DNA from 3 places in the Chromobacterium haemolyticum genome. Region 2 is predicted to be linked to each of the others. Evidence: predicted binding sites of a transcription regulator. Region 2 holds the regulator's gene; each other region holds the start of a gene.

The links. The regulator FNR, encoded in region 2, switches genes on or off when oxygen is low (the NO sensors DNR and NnrR bind a similar motif). The targets are predictions, from matches to a motif close to TTGATNNNNATCAA.
Positions count from the first base shown of each region.
Region 1: a site for FNR is predicted at 2,135-2,148, ahead of GYH29_RS02335 (ribonucleoside triphosphate reductase). Genes of this name have one in related genera too.
Region 3: a site for FNR is predicted at 1,670-1,683, ahead of GYH29_RS03960 (M61 family metallopeptidase). Genes of this name have one in related genera too.

Region 1 covers NZ_AP019312.1:495,743-499,951, reverse strand. The annotation lists gene GYH29_RS02345 (NAD(P)/FAD-dependent oxidoreductase) at 1-465, opposite strand, end outside; gene GYH29_RS02340 (LysR family transcriptional regulator) at 639-1,604, opposite strand; gene GYH29_RS02335 (ribonucleoside triphosphate reductase) at 2,228-3,940, shown strand; gene nrdD (anaerobic ribonucleoside-triphosphate reductase) at 3,963-4,142, shown strand; gene GYH29_RS02325 (anaerobic ribonucleoside-triphosphate reductase activating protein) at 4,129-4,209, shown strand, end outside.
Region 2 covers NZ_AP019312.1:3,972,221-3,976,429, forward strand. The annotation lists gene GYH29_RS18200 (RNA methyltransferase) at 1-749, shown strand, start outside; gene GYH29_RS18205 (DUF1853 family protein) at 739-1,662, shown strand; gene fnr (fumarate/nitrate reduction transcriptional regulator Fnr) at 1,946-2,692, opposite strand; gene hemN (oxygen-independent coproporphyrinogen III oxidase) at 2,802-4,208, shown strand.
Region 3 covers NZ_AP019312.1:878,566-882,774, forward strand. The annotation lists gene ccoN (cytochrome-c oxidase, cbb3-type subunit I) at 1-1,287, opposite strand, end outside; gene GYH29_RS03960 (M61 family metallopeptidase) at 1,758-3,536, shown strand; gene pepN (aminopeptidase N) at 3,619-4,209, shown strand, end outside.

The DNA of each region.
Region 1 (4,209 bases), 1.8 Mb from region 2:
GGTATGGCCGTAGCGCTCCCACAAACGCTTCTTCGCCGCCAGTTCATCCAACTGCTTCTGGGTGAAAGCGGCGAACACATTGCCGTTTTTCAGATCGCACTGGATGTTGTACTGCTCGATGCGCTCGCGAATGATGCGCCCGCCTTCGAACGCCATCGCGCCCAGCCCCTCGGCCGCCGCTTTGCCGTGCCGGCGCTCGATGACATCCATATCGCGGCTATAGCTGTTGACGATCTGGCCGCCGTTGCGGCCCGATGCGCCCCAGCCCACCCGCGCCGCCTCCAGCACCGCCACCTGATAACCGCGCTCCGCCAAATGCAACGCCGCGGACAAGCCGGTGTAGCCGGCGCCGATCACGCAGACATCGACCTGCAAAGCCCTCTGCAAGGACGGGCGCTCCGGCGCCGGATTGGCCGATGCGGCGTAATAAGAGCGGGTATGTTCTTGTCGGGCCGGCGCGTTCATAGCTGTCTCCTTGGCAAAGCGAACGCGTGGCGTCCGTTCATGATTGGTATAAAAACACAATACACGCGCTCATTATATTTAACAACACCTGGGAGAAAGGATGGCTCTCAGCGGTAAAAAGACAACAAAAAAGCCAGCGCGAGCGCTGGCTTTCGGATGAAGCGGAGACGGGATCAGACTGAGTTTTTCTGAGCCGCCTTGCGTTTGGCGCTCAAATCCAGGCCCGGCAGATCCGCCATGATGTCCGGATGATCCGCCAATTTCTCCACGACGAAATCAACGAACACCCGTGTGCGCGGCGCGATGTGATCGCGATGCGGGAAGCAGATGTAAATCGAGCGCTCCAGCGACACCATATCGGTCAACACCGGCTCCAGCTCGCCGGAACGGATCAGATGCACCACTTCATGGCCCGGCAACTGGGCCACGCCCATGCCCAGACGCGCCAGCTCGGCCACCGCCTCCATCTCGTTCAGCGTGTAAGTGCCGTTGACCTCCAACGGAATCCGCTCGCCCTTGCGATCGAACTCCCACTTGAACAGGCGGCCGGAAGTCGGGAACTGGAAATTGATGCAATCGTGGTTGCTCAACTCCTCCGGAGCGCTCGGACGGCCATGCAAATCCCAATACCCCGGCGACGCCACCACGTATAGCGGCATCTGGGCCAAGTTGCGCGCCACCATGCGGCTGTCCGGCATCATGCCGGAACGCACGCCCACATCGTAGCCGTCCTCGATCAAATCGCTGAAATGGTCGTCCAGGCCGAAGAAGACCCGCACCTTGGGATAGCGCTCGCAGAACTCGCCCATGATGGGCAAGATGAAACGCCGGCCAAAGGAGTTGGGCATGCTGACCCGCAGATGACCGGCCGGCTCGTCGCGGCTGGCCTTCAACTGATTGATAGCCGAATCCAGATTGTTCACCGGCCCGCGGCACTGGGCGTAGAAACGGCGCCCGTCCTCGGTCAGCGTCAATTGGCGCGTGGTGCGGTTGAACAGGCGAACCTCCAGTTCCTGCTCCAGCCGGGCGATGCTCTGGCTGATAGCGGCCGGCGATACGCCCAGCTTGCGCGCGGCGTCGGAGAAACTGCCGTTTTCCGCCGTGGTCATGAAGACCATCAATGCTTTTAAGGTGTCCATAATCAGGGATGTTCCAGGCTCGGCATCGCCTACCCTTCACGCCCGGACGGACGCCCTGGATTTGACAATGCTGATAACATTATTAAGTAGTATATCTTTAAAAAGGGTACACCATACCCTCTAATGATTAAAGAAGAACTTGCAAATTGTTGTGAATGCATCTTCATGGACAAATCCACGCCAGGAACAGAACCGACCGCAGCTTCCCCGCTGCACCGCTCACGGAGCGCACTTTGTCATATAGTTATTACAGCTTGCTTGAAAATACATCGCCCTATTTTCTATGCAATCCAAGTATGCACCTGATCCGGGCTGAATGCCATGAGTTTGTTGCAACAGACTCAATGAAACAGCATCAAGTTGGCAACAATATGCCGCAGGAGCAACGATGATCGCAGCGGAGCGGCATCGGCTGCACGACGGCACCCATCCAGCATAAGCCATGCGTCGCCGCAAACAACACGATAATCGCGTTCAACGACTCATTTCACCGGCCTGGCAAGCGCAGCCGCAGCCCAAAAACACCGCGCTTGATCCGCGTCAAGTTATCGCCACCTCGGCCACACAGCCCGTAAAACACAATTTATAGTGTCGCCAATTCGATAACTTCACTAGATATAGAAATGAGCACAGCTTCCGCGCCCGCCGCCATGGTGGATGCCATCTCCGCGATCGACGAATATCTGGACCGGGCCGACTGGCGGGTCAACGCCAACGCCAACCAGGGCTACAGCCTGGGTGGCCTGATCCTCAACATCGCCGGCAAACTCACCGCCAATTACTGGCTGGAGCGGGTGCTGGCGCCGGAAGTTGCCATTGCCCACCGCCAGGGGGATCTGCACATCCACGATCTGGACATGCTGTCAGGCTACTGCGCCGGGTGGTCGCTGCGCACCCTGTTGCAAAATGGCTTCAACGGCATTCCCGGCAAGGTGGAATCCGCGCCGCCGCGCCATCTGTCTTCCGCCTGCGGCCAAATCGTCAACTTCCTCGGCACCCTTCAAAACGAGTGGGCCGGCGCCCAAGCGTTTAGTTCCTTCGACACCTACCTGGCCCCCTTCGTCAAAAAAGACGGGCTGAGCTACGCCGACGTGCGCCAGTGCGTCCAGGAACTGATCTACAACCTCAACGTGCCCAGCCGCTGGGGCACCCAAACCCCGTTCACCAACCTGACCTTCGACTGGACCTGCCCAGACGACATCGCCGAGCAGATTCCGGTGCTGGGCGGAGAGGAAATGCCGTTCCGCTACGGAGATTGCGCACGCGAAATGGCGATGATCAACCGCGCCTACATCGAAGTGATGCTGGCCGGCGACGCCAAGGGGCGCTCCTTCACCTTCCCCATCCCCACCTACAACATCACCCGCGACTTCGACTGGCACGGCGAGAATACCGATCTCTTGTTCGAAATGACCGCCAAATACGGCCTGCCCTATTTCCAGAACTTCGTGAACTCCGACCTGGAGCCGCAGATGGTGCGCAGTATGTGCTGCCGGCTGCAACTGGACTTGCGGGAACTGCTCAAGCGCGGCAACGGCCTGTTCGGCAGCGCCGAACAAACCGGCTCCGTCGGCGTGATCACCATCAACTGCGCGCGTCTGGGCCACCGCTTCGCCGGCGACTACGCCGCGCTGCTGGCCGAAACCGACCGCTTGTTAGAGTTGTCCCGCGACGCCTTGGAGAAAAAACGCAGCGAAGTGCAAGCGCGCATCGACGACGGCCTCTACCCTTACACTCGTCACTTCCTGGGCTCGCTGCGCAATCATTTCAGCACCATAGGCGTCAACGGCATCAATGAAATGATCCGCAACTTCAGCGCCGATCGCATCAACATCACCAGCGACGAGGGCCACCAGTTGGCCTGCGACTACTTGGACCACATCCGCCAGCGCATGGTCGAGTTCCAGGAAAGCACCGGCCACCTGTACAACCTGGAAGCCACCCCGGCGGAAGGCACCACCTACCGCTTCGCCAAGGAAGACCGCAAACGCTATCCCGGCATCCTGCAAGCCGGCAGCGACGCTCATCCTTATTACACCAACTCCAGCCAATTGCCGGTGGGCTTCACCGACGACCCGTTCGAGGCCCTGCAACGTCAGGAACTGCTGCAACGCAAATACACCGGCGGCACCGTGCTGCACCTTTATATGACCGAGGCGGTCAGCAGCGCCGACGCCTGCCGCGAACTGGTGCGGCGCGCGCTGTCCCGCTTCCGCCTGCCCTATATCACAGTAACCCCCACCTTCTCGATCTGCCCCAAGCACGGCTATCTGTCCGGTCACCACGAATTCTGCCCGCGCTGCGACGCGGAACTGCTGGCGCGCCAGTCTTCATAAGCCCTTTAAGAAAGGAAAGCCCATGACTCCTCCCACCCTCATCCCCGGCCAAGACGCCGCCCCGCTCAATGACGAGCAGCGCACCCGCTGCGAAATCTGGACCCGTGTGATGGGCTATCACCGCCCAGTGCAGTCCTTCAATATCGGCAAGCGGGGAGAATTCGACGAACGGGTCTGCTTCAGTGAACATGCGCGCCGCTGACCCCGCAGCAGCCCGCATCGGCGGGCTAACGCCGTTCTCCAGCTGCGACTGGCCGGGCAAGCTATGC
Region 2 (4,209 bases):
AAAACATTCGCGTGGTGTTGGCTCGCCCCAACCACCCCGGCAATATCGGCTCCGCCGCCCGGGCAATGAAGACCATGGGCCTGAGCCGGCTCTATCTGGTTGAACCCAAAGTGTTTCCCAGCGATGAAGCCAATACCCTGGCCTCCGGGGCGGTGGATCTTCTCGAACACGCCACCGTGGTGCCCAGCCTGGCCGAGGCGCTGCAAGACGTCACCATCGCCTGCGCGCTGACCAGCCGCCGCCGCGAGCTGACCACCCCGCTGTCCACCCCGCGGCAAACCACGCCTGAACTAGTGGCCCGCGCCCGCGACGGCGAACAAGTGGCCCTGGTGTTCGGCAACGAAACCTTCGGCCTGTCGATCGAAGAAGTCGAGCAGTGCAACCGTCTGGTCACCATCCCCGGCAATCCGGACTACTTCTCGCTGAATCTGGCAATGGCGGTGCAGGTTATGACCTACGAGCTGTTCAGTCACACCGGCGTGGACGTCGATTATCTGCGCGCCGACAGCGACGCGGCGGCGCTGGGCGAGGTGGAGGGCTTCTGCGGCCATCTGGAACAGACCATGGACAAGATCGGCTACTTCCGCCGCCGCAACAGCGAGCGGATGATGCGCCGGATGCGCACCCTATTCAACCGCGCCGGCCTGCTGCGCGAGGAGATCGACATCCTGCGCGGCTTCCTCAAACAGGTGCAGCGTGCTGCCGACGGCGAAGTCCGTCGCGACGCGCCCGGACCGAATGGCGAATAAGCCGCCGTTCACCCTGCCCTACGCGCATCCGGCGGTGCGCGATCTGGCTTTTCTTCTCACCGCGCCCTCTCCCTGGAAAAGCGGCGCGGACATTCCGCCGCACCGGCTGCTGGGCCCCGACGGCCCGGCGCTGCTGCAAGCGCTGGACGCTCATCCCGCCGAGCTGCGGCACTGGCTGGCGCGCCAGCCCACCCGCCGCCTGGGTCATTACGCCGAGCGCTTGCTATCGTTCTGGTTCCGCTTGGCGCCGCACATCGAACTAGTCGCCAGCAATCTGCCTGTGCGCGGTCCAGACGGCCGCACCGTCGGAGAATTCGACTTCCTTTTGCGCCTGGACGGCCAACCGCTGCACCTGGAAGCCGCCAGCAAGTTCTACCTGCAGCTGGGCCGCAGCGCCGATACGCTGACCGGCCCCAGCCTGCGCGACGCCTGGGCGCTGAAAGCCCATAAGCTGCAGACCCAGCTGCGTCTATCCCGTCACCCCGCGGCGCAAGCGACGCTGCCGGAAGGCTTTGCCGGCTGCGCGGTCGGCGCCCGGCTCAGCGGTTGGCTGTTCCACGCTCAAGACACCTCGCCGGAACCGCCGCCCGGCGCCCTGCCGCTATACGGGCAATACTGGCCGCTGCGCGGCGACTGGCCTGCGTTGAACGCGGACTCCCGCTGGGCCTGGCTGCCCAGGCTCAGTTGGCTGGCGCCTGCGCGCCTCTCGCGGGAACACACCGCCGATGCGGCGGAACTGCGCGCGCGGCTGGAACAGGCAGAGGCACCGCAATTGCTTGCCGAACTGCAACCCGGCCCGGACGGCGACTGGCATGAAGTGGCGCGAGGCTTCGCCGTTCCGCCGGGATGGCCTCAAGAAGCGCCGTTGTCGCGCTTGTTGCGGCAAATCGCGGACTGCGCGCCGCCGCAATGAAAAAGGCAAGCCTCATGGCTTGCCTAAGAGGCTGTTCATAATCTGCTGCGCTTCGTGATACGCCCCACGGTGAGTACCGCTTCGAAATGCTCATGTACCACTATGTACATTCCGCTTTCTCAGCGGTTTTCGCCTTGTCTCGCTCTTGCTCGCTAGATTTTCAACTGGCTCTAAGAACCTGTTTACGATCCGCTTTCTCAGCCGTTTTCGTCTGACCTCCTCTTGTCTCGCGAGATCATAAACACGCTCTTACGTCTTTCGCGGCTCCGTAGAAGCGGCGGGATCAATGACCGTTGGCGTGAGCACAGCCGGAAATCAGCGCCTTCAACTCATCCACCATCACCAACTGGATGTGCTTGTGATCGACCGTGATCCAGCCTTGCTGCTGGAACTTGGACAGCGTGCGGCTGACGGTTTCCAGTTTCAACCCCAGGAAGCTGCCGATTTCCTCGCGGCTCATGCGCAGGATGAAATCATTGGCGGCGAAGCCGCGGGTGGACAGACGCTGGGACAAATTGAGCAGGAAGGCGGCCAGGCGTTCTTCCGCCTTCATGTTGCCCAATAGCAACATTACATTTTGATCGCGAACGATCTCGCGGCTCATCAGTCGGTAGAAGTGGTGCTGCAAGGTGGGAATTTCGCGGCCCAGGCTCTCCATGCGGCTGAACGGCAACTCGCACACCTCGCTATCCTCCAGCGCGATGGCGTCGCAACCGTGAACATTGGCGGAAATACCGTCCAAGCCCATTAGTTCGCCGGACATGTGAAAGCCGGTCACCTGCTCGCGGCCGTCCTGACTGGCCACGCTGGTCTTGAAGAAGCCGGTGCGCACCGCGAACAGCGAGCGGAAGCCCTCGCCGCTGCGGAACAGGTACTCGCCGCGCTTCAAACGGCGGCTTTGACGGATCACTGCGTCAAGCTGGGTCAGTTCCTCGCGGTTGAGCCCCACTGGCAGACAGAGTTCCTTCAGGCTGCAGTTGGAGCAGGAGACCTTCAGGTTATGCAAAGAGATATGGTTCTGATCGGACATGGCATGTTTAGTACAAGCTTGCGACGAAGCTTGACCCTTATCAAAGCGAAATTCGCAGGATTTCCGCAAATTTACCAGTCCACCAGAGGTTTTGCCATCCAAATACGACATGAAGACCACCCACCCATTTTCTCCTGCCCATTTTGAATTCGACCGCGCTCTGATTGAACGCCTCGACGGGACAGGTCCTAGATATACGTCATACCCGACAGCAGATCGCTTTACGCCGGGTTTTGCCGAAAGAGACTACATCCACTGGCTACGGCAGCGCAGCATCGGCGCCAACCGGAAACCTTTATCATTGTACGCTCATATACCTTTTTGCAACACTATCTGCTACTACTGCGGTTGCAACAAGATCATCACCAAGGATAGCGGCAAAGCCGACTTGTATCTGGACTACCTGGAAAAGGAAGTCCAGATGGTCGCCTCCTGTCTGGGGCGCCGAGAGCAGGTGATACAGCTGCATTTCGGCGGCGGTACCCCGACTTTCCTGTCCGACGCGCAACTGGAACGATTGATGACCTTGCTCAAGACTCATTTCGAGTTCTTGAAGGAGGGGGAGTATTCCATAGAAATAGACCCGCGCAAAGTCAGTGCAGCTACAATTTTCAAGCTGGCCGAATTAGGTTTCAACCGCATCAGCGTCGGCATTCAGGACTTCGAGCCCGCGGTGCAGCAGGCGGTGAACCGCGTGCAGTCCGAAGCGGAAACTCTAGAGGTGATCCAGGCGACGCGCGACGCCGGCTTCAAGTCCGTCAGCGTCGACCTGATTTACGGCCTGCCCTTGCAGACCCGTGAATCGGTGCGTCGCACGCTGGACAAAGTGATCGCCATAGGACCGGACCGGCTGGCGCTGTACAACTACGCCCATTTGCCCACCGTGTTCATGCCGCAACGCCGCATCAACGAGGCCGATCTGCCGTCGCCGGAAACCAAGCTGGACATCCTGCAGGACTCGGTGCAACGCCTGGCCGACGCCGGCTATGTGTTCATCGGCATGGATCACTTCGCCAAGCCGGACGACGAACTGGCCTCCGCCTTGCGCCAGGGCCGGCTGCAGCGCAATTTCCAGGGTTATTCCACGCATGCGGACTGCGACATGATTGGCCTTGGCGTGTCCTCCATCGGCAAGGTCGGCCCCTGCTACAGTCAGAGCGCCAAAGATCTGGACAGCTACTACGCGGCGCTGGACAGCGGCCATCTGCCGGTGCTGCGCGGGCTGACGCTGGACAATGACGACATCCTTCGTCGCAGCATCATCCAGGGTCTGATGTGCCGTTTCTCGCTGTCCGTGGAAGCGCTGGAGGAAATTCACGGCATCAACTTCGCCGAGTACTTTGCGGAAGAGTTGCCGCAGATCCGCGAATATCAGCAACTGGGGCTGCTTTCCTTCGACGGCGACTTCATCATGGTGGAACCCAAGGGCCGTCTCCTGATCCGCAATATCGCGATGATCTTCGATAAGCACCTGCGCGAGCGCCGCACCCAGGCTCGCTACTCCAAAACCATTTAAG
Region 3 (4,209 bases), 2.2 Mb from region 2:
CGGATAGGTGGCTTTGACCGCCTCAACGAAAGCGTAGGTCAGGGTTCCGTCCGGGTTCAGCGCGCGCCACATCAGGCCCTGGGTCACGCCGGAGATCCACAATGCGGCGATGTACAGCACCACGCCGACGGTGGCGAGCCAGAAATGGGCTTCAACCAGCTTCAGGCTGAACATGGATTCGCGGCCGAACAGGCGGGGAATCAGGTAGTACATGGAACCGATGGTGATGAAGCCCACCCAGCCCAGCGCGCCGGAGTGCACGTGGCCGATGGTCCAGTCGGTGTAGTGAGACAAGGCGTTGACGGTCTTGATCGACATCATCGGGCCTTCGAAGGTGGACATGCCGTAGAAGGACAGCGATACCACCAGGAATTTCAGCACTGGGTCGGTGCGCAGCTTATGCCAAGCGCCCGACAGGGTCATGATGCCGTTGATCATGCCGCCCCAGCTCGGGGCCAGCAGCACCAGGGAGAACACCATGCCTACGGATTGGGTCCAGTCCGGCAGGCTGGTGTAGTGCAGGTGGTGAGGGCCGGCCCACATATAGGTGAAGATCAGCGCCCAGAAGTGCACTACGGACAGGCGGTAGGAGTAAACCGGACGGCCAGCCTGTTTCGGGATGAAGTAGTACATCATGCCCAGGAAGGCGGCGGTCAGGAAGAAGCCCACGGCGTTATGGCCGTACCACCATTGCACCATGGCGTCCACGGCGCCGGAGTAGGCGGAGTAGGATTTCCACAGCGACACCGGCACGAAGGCGGAGTTGACGATGTGCAGCAGGGCCACGGCCAGGATGAAGGCGCCGTAGAACCAGTTGGCCACGTAGATGTGTTTGACCTTGCGGATGGCGATGGTGCCAAAGAAAACAATGGCGTAAACAACCCAGATCACCGCGATCAGGAGCTTGATCGGCCATTCCAGCTCGGCGTACTCCTTGCTGGTGGTCAGGCCCAGCGGCAAGGTGATGGCGGCCAGCACGATCACCAGTTGCCAGCCCCAGAAGGTGAAGGCGGCGAGCTTGTCGGAGATCAGCCGGACGTTACAGGTACGCTGCACTACGTAGTAGGAAGTGGCGAACAAACCGCAGCCGCCGAAGGCGAAGATGACCGCATTGGTGTGCAGCGGGCGCAGGCGGCCGAAGTGGAACCATGGGCCGAAGTTCAAATCGGGCCAGACCAGTTGGGCCGCAATGATGACGCCCACCAACATGCCGACAATGCCCCACACGACGGTCATGATGGCAAATTGGCGCACCACCTTATAGTTATAAGTGGATTGCGTTTCCATTTAGGGTTTTCTCCAAGGTTGCTAACTCAGAACGTGACATATCTAATCGACGGCTTGAAGTCCGGGCGACTGTCCCAATCTGTACTGATGTGACTGTATCCAGACGAAGCCGTAGGGAAAACGACTTTTATTAAAATCAAGCGCTTGACCCAGATCGCAGCGGTACTGATGTCTGTATTAGCAGTTCATCCCGTATTGCGACAGCGCAATTTCCCCATTTAGTTAACCCGGCATTCTAAATCAATTACCCATATCGGGCCAGTTTGGACGGCCGGGGATGTCGCTTTCCCATTTGTCTTTATTTATGTCTCAAGCGAGCGTGACAGTTCTTGCAAATACTGTTGCTACTGGCGAGATTGTATTGTCTGGCGGCCCAGCCTTCTTGACCTGGATCAAGATGTCATAAAACGCAGCGTTTACCCGCGGCAAGTGCTAAAATAAGAAGGTTTTGCAACGATTGCAGGCAGATCATGACCGTTTCCGTCCGCTACACCCTATGTCCCCGCGCCCCTGAGGCGCATCTTTTCGAGGTCGTCCTGACCGTTTCCAAACCCGCAAAGAACGGCCAGATTTTCTCCTTGCCGGCTTGGATTCCCGGTAGTTACATGATCCGGGAGTTCTCCAGGCATATTGTGGAAATTCGCGCGGAATCCGCGGGAAAAGCGGTGCAGCTGGTCCAGTTGACAAAAAACAGCTGGCAAGCCGCGCCGGTCAAGGGCGTGCTGGTTCTGCGCTATAAAGTTTATGCGTTTGATCTGTCCGTGCGCGGAGCGTATCTGGACGCGGAGCGCGGCTTCTATAACGGCAGCAGCGTTTTCCTGGCGGTGGACGGCTATGAAAACGAGGCCTGCGCGGTGGAGATCCTGCCGCCGGAAGGCAAGGCCTACGCCGATTGGAAAGTGGCGACCAGTCTGCCGGCGCGCGGCGCGGACAAGAAAACCGGCTTCGGCGGCTATCAGGCGGCTTCCTACGACGAGTTGATCGACCATCCTGTGGAGTTGGGCGCCTTCGAGCGAGTCAGCTTCAAAGCCTGCGGCGTACCGCACGAATTCGTTGTCTCCGGTCGTTTCCGCGCCGACCTCAAGCGCTTGGCGCGCGACACCAAGAAAATTTGCGAATACCAGATCAAATTGTTTGGCGAGCCGGCTCCGTTCGAGCGCTATGTGTTCATGCTTTTCGTCGGCAAAGACATCTACGGCGGTCTGGAGCATCGCGCTTCCACCGCGCTGGTGGCCAACCGCGACGATTTGCCGCAACAGGGCGTTGAGGAGATCGGCGACGGCTATCTGAAACTGTTGGGTCTGATCAGCCACGAATACTTCCACAGTTGGAATGTCAAGCGGATGAAGCCGGCGGCGTTCACGCCCTATGATCTGAACCAGGAAGGCTACACCCGTTTGTTGTGGGCCTTTGAGGGCATCACTTCCTATTACGACGACCTGAGCCTGGTGCGCTGCGGTCTGATCGATGAAAAGCGCTATCTGGGCCTGCTGGCGGAAACCATCAGCGGCGTGGAGCGCGGCGCCGGCCGCCTGAAGCAGACCTTGGAGCAATCCAGTTTCGAAGCCTGGACCAAATATTACCGGCAAGACGAAAACAGCCCCAACAGCATCGTCAGCTATTACACCAAGGGCGCGCTGGCCGCGTTGGCGCTGGACTTGACCATACGCCGCGACAGCCAGGGCCGTCAGTCGCTGGACGATGTGATGCGGGCGCTGTGGCGCAAGTGGCTGGACGACGGCAAGGGTTTGGCCGAGGACGAGTGGGAAAAACAGGCGCAGGCCGTTACCGGCCTGGATCTCAAGGCCTTTTTCGATCGCGCGCTGCGCGGCGTTGAGCCCCTGCCGCTGGCCGAACTGTTGGCGGCCCAGGGCGTGGAGCTGCGCTTCGAGCCGGCGGCCAACGCCGGCGACCGTGGCGGTCTGGCGCTGAGCGGCAAGCCTGCGCCGGCCAGCCTGGGGGTCAAGGCTGTGGCCGAGGCCCAGGGCGTGCGTGTGCTCAATGTCTACGACGGCGGCGCGGCGCAAAGCGCCGGCCTGTCCGGCGGCGACGTGATCGTGGCGATAGACAAGCTCAAAGCGGTGGATCTGGACAAGGCGCTGGCGCGTTATCAGCCGGGCGATAAGCTTAAACTGCATTGGTTCCGCCGCGACGAACTGATCAGCGCGCAAGTGGAGCTGCAAGCCGCGCCTGCCGACGCCTGCCGGTTGCTGTTGCAGGACGACGGCGCCCGGTGGCTGCGCCGCTAACATTCATCGGGACGGTGCCGTTCCCCGGCGCGGTTCCCCTCCAGCCAAGACCGGCGCAGCCGGCATCGAAGGAGACGTAGACATGGCTCAACAGCCGCAAGTCAAGTATCGCAACGATTACGCAGCCCCCGCTTTTCTGATCGACCGGGTCGATCTGAGCTTCGACATCGAAGACGACGCCACCCGCGTGCATGCGCGCCTGGTGGTGACCCGCAACGACAAGGCCGCGCGCCAGGACGATCTGGTGCTGGACGGCAGTGCCGCGCTGGTGGCGGTAACGCTGGACGGAGAGCGCCTGGACGAAAGCGGCTACGCGCTGGCCGACGAACAACTGACCGTGCGCGGCGTGCCCGACAGCTTCATCCTAGAGGTGGAGACCGAGATCGACCCGGCGGCCAACACCAGCCTGATGGGTTTGTACGCGTCCAACGGCAATCTGTTCACCCAATGCGAGCCGGAAGGCTTCCGCAAAATCACCTATTACCTGGACCGTCCCGACGTGATGGCCAAGTTCACCACCACCATCATGGCGGACAAGCACAAATTCCCGGTGCTGCTCTCCAACGGCAACAAGGTGGGCGAGGGCATGGTGGACAAGAAGCGCCACTGGGTGAAGTGGGTGGACCCGTATAAGAAACCGTCTTATCTGTTCGCCTTGGTGGCCGGCAAGCTG